One region of the Paenarthrobacter sp. TE4293 genome, then DNA from elsewhere that is predicted to be linked to it. Evidence: riboswitches for the same ligand, from Rfam matches in the RefSeq annotation. Region 1 holds a riboswitch; each other region holds the start of a gene.
The links. A riboswitch is a leader RNA that binds a small molecule or an ion and turns the genes downstream of it on or off. The one in region 1 is predicted to bind thiamine pyrophosphate.

Region 1 (2,199 bases):
CCGGGCGGTCGCCGCCTTCCTGGATGCCACAACCCAACACTTCGTTGATCGGGTGGCTTCACCCGACCAGGCGACGGAAGTCCTTCGCGTCCTGTTGCGGCGCGCGCTCGCAGATGACCCGCGCTTGGCCTCGCGCCTGGCGCTGTGGGGACGCCGGCTGGTGGGTGAAGCCCTGACGCAGGCGCAGCGTGTCGGCATGGAGCACCCCCACCTGGGGCCGATCTTGAAAAGCGGCGGGGACGCCCGCGCCGCCGTCAAAAGACTGACGGGCGAGCTGGCCGAACGGCATGCCCGCCGAATGACGGGCCTCGGCCTGACGGCGTGACGGCCTCCGACGTTGAAGAGCGCTTGTTGCTACGCGGCATCCAGCGCCTGCAGCAGCGACTTCGCTGCCGCCGTCGGATCCGTCGCTTCGGTGATGGCCCGGACAACGACGATGCGGCTGGCTCCGGCGGCAACCACGTGCTCCACGTTGCTGAGGTCGATCCCGCCGATGGCAAACCAGGGGATGTGGACGGCGCCACCGGTGGTTTCATCCGCACGCTTCGTGGCTTCTGCGGCGTATGTGACCAGATCAAGTCCGACGGCCTGGCGGCCGGGTTTGGTGGGTGTCGCCCAGACGGGTCCTACACAGAAATAGTCCAACCCTCCTTGGCCCGGTGAGGCTGCGATGGCCGCGTTCACCTGCTCAGGAGTGTGGGTCGAAAGACCGATCCGGGTGGGTTCGGGAAGCAGTGTCCGGGCTACTCCCAAGGGCAGGTCCTTTTGTCCGATGTGGAACACCGGAGCCCCGGAAACACTGGCAATATCGGCGCGGTCGTTGACCGCCCAGAGCCGTCCATGGCGTTGCGCAGCGCCATGGAGGACGGCAAGCAGGTCCAATTCTTCGGCTGCTTCCAAGGTCTTGTCGCGCAGCTGGATGATGTCCACACCGCCCTCGAACGCGGCGTCCACAAAGTCTTCAAAATCGCCTTGCCGTTTCCGCGCATCGGTGCACAGATACAAGCGGGCGGTGGCGAGGGCATCAGTCTGGGTCATGGAACCCAGAGTAGTTCCTCTAAACTGGGCACGTACTGCGGGAGCCGCGACGTTCGTCATATGACTGTCCGGCTGAGAGGGCTTAAGAGCCGACCGCTTGACCTGATCCGGCTAGTACCGGCGTAGGGAAGGAAACGCGCTATGGCAGATCCCCGCCAAACCCCGCTCCAGGCCGACGTGGCCGTCATTGGCGGTGGCGTCATCGGCCTGGGCATCGCCCACGAAGCACGTCGGCTGGGCCGGTCGGTGGTGGTGATCGATCCCGCACCGGCAACCGGCGCCACGTTCGCTGCAGCAGGAATGCTTGCCCCCGTGAGCGAACTGCATTACCAGGAGGAGGACCTCCTGGAACTGATGCTTGAGTCATCCCGCTTGTGGCCGTCCTTTGTTGGGAGCCTGGCCCACGGCGGCGGGGACGCCGGTTACCGTACGACGCCGACACTCGCCGTTGGTGCCGACGCCGCGGACCGCAGGGCGCTGGCAGACCTCCGTGCAGTGCAGCTGGCTGCGGGCCTGGCGGTTGAACCGCTGGCCCTGCGGGCTGCCCGGGAACGCGAACCGCGCCTCAGCCCGCACATCTCGTGCGCTTTCGACATTCCAGCCGACCACCAGGTGGATCCCCGGAGGTTGGCTTCACGCCTCCTGGCAGGGTTGGCAACCCATTCGCCCGGCGGCTCCACCTGGGTTCCGGGGGCCGATGATGGGTTCTCCGTGCGGTCCGCGGCGCTGGGCCTGTTGTGGAACGATGCCCGCGTTTCAGGAGTAGTGCTCGATTCCGGTGGCGTCGTCCACGCCAGGGAAACAGTGGTGGCCAACGGCCTGGGTGCCTCGGGACTGTCCGGGCTGCCGGACGGCCTCAGCCTTCCCGTCAGGCCGGTGTACGGCGACATCCTCCGCCTGCGGGTACCCGGGGACCTCCGCCCATTGGTCACCTCCACCATCCGCGGGATGGTCCGCGGAGTACCCGTCTACATCGTCCCCCGCGATGACGGCACGGTGGTCATCGGGGCCACCCAACGCGAGGACGGACTGTCCGCATCCTCCAACGCCGTCTCAGCCGGGGGCGTGTACCAGTTGCTGCGCGACGCCCAGGTGCTGGTCCCCGCGGTATCGGAACTCGAACTCCTCGAAGCAACGGCCCGCGCCCGCCCCGGGACCCCG
Region 2 (2,199 bases), 360 kb from region 1:
CACCATGTGTTCGGCATAGTCCGGGAACTTCGGCGCCGCCTGCGAGGCAATACCCGGGAACGTAGCGATATTGATCAAGGTGGGAACGATGGGCACGGATTGCTCCACCAGCCGGGGAAGGTGCCGCGGAAGGAGGCCGGTGGCGTGTTCGATGCAGTCGATGCCGGCGTCGAGCATGTCGTCGATGGTGTCTTCGGCAAAACAATGCGCCGTCACCCGGGCTCCTTCATCGTGGGCGGCAGAGATGGCGTCCTTGACGGTTTTCGCCGGGAACGAGGCAGCCAGGTCCCCTGCCCCGCGATCGATCCAGTCCCCGACGAGTTTTACCCAACCGTCTCCATCGCGGGCTTCCTTCCGGACGGTCTCTACGAGTTCTTCGGGTTCGATTTCGTGGCCCAAACCGCGGAGGTAGCGCCGGCTCCTGGCAATGTGGCGGCCTGCCCGTATCAGGCGGGGCAAGTCGGTGCGCTGCTGCACCCAACGGGTGTCGCTGGGTGAGCCTGCGTCCCGGATCAGCAGCGTCCCGGCGTCGAGGTCCGCACGGGCCTGGGCCAAGGTGGTCTGCTGATCAACGGCTCCGCCCTCCCCCAGGCCTATATGGCAGTGCGCATCGACAAAGCCCGGGAGGACCCACCCATCCAGGACACGATCGGGTGCCTTCGTGGGTGGCACGAATGTCAGCTTGCCATCCACGGACCACATTCCGTGGCGCTCTTCGTCCCCTGACACGAGCACTGGCCCGGTGAATTCGATGATGGTCGGCATGGGAAAAGCCTAGTCGGCAGCACACGCCGTGGAGCCCCGCGCGTCGATGTGACTGGGAGCCCCATGGGAGCTGTGGTAGCTTCGTCATGACCACACGGGGGCCCCTGCAGGGGCTGAGATCGGACTGATGCAGTCTGCGACCGTTGAACCTGTCCGGGTAATGCCGGCGAAGGAAGTGAGTAATCCTTGAGCACCACCACAACACAGCACAGCCCTGCCCAAAAGCAGCCCGCTACAGGCGAAAACACGTCGGGAACCGTGACGCAATCGCTGAAGTCCCATTCGCTGGCCTACCTCGAGGACCCGGACAGCGGGATCCGGGTCCCCGTCACAGAGATCGCTTTGGAACCTTCTCCCGACGGCAAAGCCAATGAACCCTTCCAGGTGTACCGAACGGCAGGCCCGGGCAGCGATCCCGTGGTGGGGCTGGAGCCATTCCGCGCAGCATGGATTGAAGCCCGCGCCGACACCGAGGCCTACTCCGGCCGCGAGCGGAACCTGCTCGACGACGGTAAGTCCGCGGTTCGTCGCGGGGAAGCATCGGCGGAGTGGAGAGGCGCCCACCCCGTGCCCCGCCGCGCCGTCGAAGGTAAAACCGTCACCCAAATGCACTACGCCAAGCGGGGCATGGTGACACCGGAGATGCAGTTCGTCGCCTTGCGGGAGAACTGCGACGTTGAGTTGGTCCGCAGCGAAGTCGCAGCAGGCAGGGCCATCATCCCGAACAACATCAACCACCCCGAATCCGAGCCGATGATCATCGGCAAGGCCTTCCTGGTCAAGATCAACGCCAACATCGGCAACTCTGCCGTCACGAGCTCCATCGCGGAGGAAGTGGACAAACTGCAGTGGGCCACTCAATGGGGCGCCGATACGGTCATGGACCTGTCCACCGGCGACGATATCCACACCACGCGGGAGTGGATCATCCGCAACTCCCCCGTTCCGATTGGCACGGTCCCCATTTACCAGGCTTTGGAGAAGGTCAACGGCGAAGCCAACAAACTGACGTGGGACATCTTCCGGGACACGGTCATCGAACAATGCGAACAAGGTGTTGACTACATGACCATCCACGCCGGCGTGCTGCTGCGCTACGTACCGCTGACAGCCAACCGGGTGACGGGCATTGTGTCCCGCGGCGGGTCGATCATGGCCGGCTGGTGCCTTGCCCACCACCAGGAAAACTTCCTCTACACGCACTTTGATGAGCTTTGCGAAATCTTCGCCCGGTACGACGTCGCTTTCTCACTCGGTGATGGTCTTCGCCCCGGCGCAACGGCCGATGCCAACGACGCCGCCCAGTTTGCCGAGCTGGACACGCTCGCCGAACTGACGCAGCGGGCCTGGGAATACGACGTTCAGGTGATGGTGGAAGGACCAGGCCATGTGCCGTTCCATCTGGTCCGCGAGAACGTGGAACGCCAGCAGGAG
Region 3 (2,199 bases), on a different contig from region 1:
TCGCCAGTAAATGGTCCACGTACGACTTCGTGACGGGCCCGGTCACCGGGGACGCCTCGCGGGTGCTCAGCCAGTTCCTGTGCAATTCCGATTCAACCTCGAGGCACTGCTGGGAAGCCTTGGCCCAAAAGAGCTGTTCCTCTTCGGTCGGGGCAAGGGCACCTGCCCGGGCCAGGACCCTGGAATACCCGTTGAGGTAGATGGCGTCCTGGGCAAGGTAATAGCTGAACGCCGCTTCCGGCAGGCTCCCTGACTGCAGGCCTTCAATGAAGCTGAGCTTGTAGATGGCTTCGAGCTCAGGAGTGGCTGCTTTCCACATGGCTGCAGCGAAATCCCCCGGCCTCAGGACCCTTTGGTGGTGGAAGTGATGGACCGGTCCGTTTCCTTGGCCCACGTCGAGATTGCCGGAGTGCACCAGGGCCTTGAGCAACCACGGCTTTACGATGCGCAAGGAAGCTTCCCAGTCACCGGTGCGCGCTTGGACGGTGGCCAAGGCCGAGGACAAGGAACATCCCGTGCCATGGCTGTTCTTCGTTTCGACCCTGGGACCAGCTACCTCTATGACGTCCTGGCGCAAAAGCCCGCTGGTGTTCACCAAAGCATCCGGGCATTCCGCGCCGGCCAGATGCCCGCCCTTCACCAGCACCGTGGTGCCGCACTCAGCAGCCAGGCGTTTGCCTTGATCCAACGCTGAAGGCCAGTCTGCGGCCTCGGGCTCCCCCAAGAGCACGGCGAGCTCCGGCAGGTTCGGGGTGATGAGGTCTGCCAACGGCAGGAGAGAGCGGAGCGCCTCCTCGGCAGACCCTTGCAGGAGCCGGTCGCCACTGGTGGCGATCATCACCGGGTCAAGGACCACGACGGCGGGACGCACCGCTTCGAGCCAGCTGCGGACCTCGTCGATGACCGCTGCGTCACCGAGCATTCCGATCTTGACGGCATCAATGGCGATATCGGTGCTGATGGCATCCAACTGCCGGCGCAGGAACTCCACCGGCGGAACATGGACGGCACTGACACCCAGGGTGTTTTGCGCCGTCAGGGCAGTGATGGCAGCCATGCCATAACCGCCCTGCGCGGCGATGCTCTTCAAATCAGCCTGGATTCCAGCCCCGCCGGACGGGTCTGAGCCTGCAATGCTCAGTACGCGGGGCGTTTCCCGGCCGGAAGCCATCAAGGGGTACACAGGAGAATACGACAATGACGTCATGGGGACATCCCTTCGCCGGTGCTAACCGGACAGGTTCAACGGGTCTGGATCTCAGCCTGGCCCAATGCCCGGCACCCCGTGTCAGTCCTCAAGCGTAGCCGGGAAGCTGCGGGACCCGGGAACCTCGCCACACTGAGGACCTGATATGACCGCAAAAGGACCCTGCAGTACCGGCCAAAGGCTGGTTCTGCAGGGTCCTTGAAGGTGCGTTGGGAGCTAGAGCTCCGAGGCCGGTACGCCTACCCCGAGGATGATGGGCTCCTGGGAGGCCGCCGCCTTCTTGGCAGGCTCCACAGAGGCTTTGGCCTCGTGTGCCGTCCCACGGGCAGCCGAAGCGGTCACCTCGTGGTGCTCGACGCTGGTCTCGTTGGCTGCGCCCTGGGCACGGCTGGCACTGCGGTTGCGACGACCACGGCGGGCCCGCGACGCTGAAGTCCCTTGGGGGTCCTCATCGGCAGCCCTCGCCGTGACGGCAGTTTCCTGCACGGCAGCAGCCTTGGGTGCGACCACCGTTTCGGGCTTGGCTTCCGGGGCCGCGCCAAGGTGGGAGAACGCCTCAGCCAGGAGATCCAGGCTCATGGCCGGCTTGGCAGCAGGCGGTTCCTCGTGGTGTTCACCGACCGGCAGGGCAACCTCTTCCCCACCGAAACGCAGCACCGGCGTCGACCGGCCCTCACGAACGGCTTCACTGGCCGCATCCTCTGTCTCGACCTGGGCTGCGGACCCGGCTGCTGCCTGGTGCTGCCCAGCTGCGTGAGCCTGCTCTTCCGCGCGGTGAACTTCGTCATCGTGCAGATGGGCGGCGTGGGCGGCAGCGGCAATGGTGGCAAGTGCCGCCCTGGTTGCCTCGGCCTTGGCCTGCTTGGCCGGGTCCTGCGGTTCGTTGGCTACAGGAGAGGCAGCAGGGGCCGGCGTCGTCGTGTGGACCGGCGCAGGAGCGTCGGCCACAGCCTGTCCCCCGCCCTTGCCGCGGCGGCGCTTGCGCTCCGTCC

Region 2: it holds a riboswitch for thiamine pyrophosphate, as region 1 does, so the genes downstream of both, thiC (phosphomethylpyrimidine synthase ThiC) here and thiO (glycine oxidase ThiO) in region 1, are expected to answer to the same signal.
Region 3: it holds a riboswitch for thiamine pyrophosphate, as region 1 does, so the genes downstream of both, thiD (bifunctional hydroxymethylpyrimidine kinase/phosphomethylpyrimidine kinase) here and thiO (glycine oxidase ThiO) in region 1, are expected to answer to the same signal.

The regions. Positions count from the first base shown of each region.
Region 1 is NZ_JBNJRY010000004.1:374,258-376,456, reverse strand. It holds gene QF015_RS10565 (ferritin-like fold-containing protein) at 1-325, shown strand, start outside; gene thiE (thiamine phosphate synthase) at 355-1,038, opposite strand; TPP riboswitch at 1,066-1,184, shown strand; gene thiO (glycine oxidase ThiO) at 1,180-2,199, shown strand, end outside.
Region 2 is NZ_JBNJRY010000004.1:19,035-21,233, forward strand. It holds gene QF015_RS08990 (amidohydrolase family protein) at 1-765, opposite strand, end outside; TPP riboswitch at 850-957, shown strand; gene thiC (phosphomethylpyrimidine synthase ThiC) at 952-2,199, shown strand, end outside.
Region 3 is NZ_JBNJRY010000001.1:61,865-64,063, reverse strand. It holds gene thiD (bifunctional hydroxymethylpyrimidine kinase/phosphomethylpyrimidine kinase) at 1-1,207, opposite strand, end outside; TPP riboswitch at 1,198-1,296, opposite strand; gene QF015_RS00325 (Rne/Rng family ribonuclease) at 1,424-2,199, opposite strand, start outside.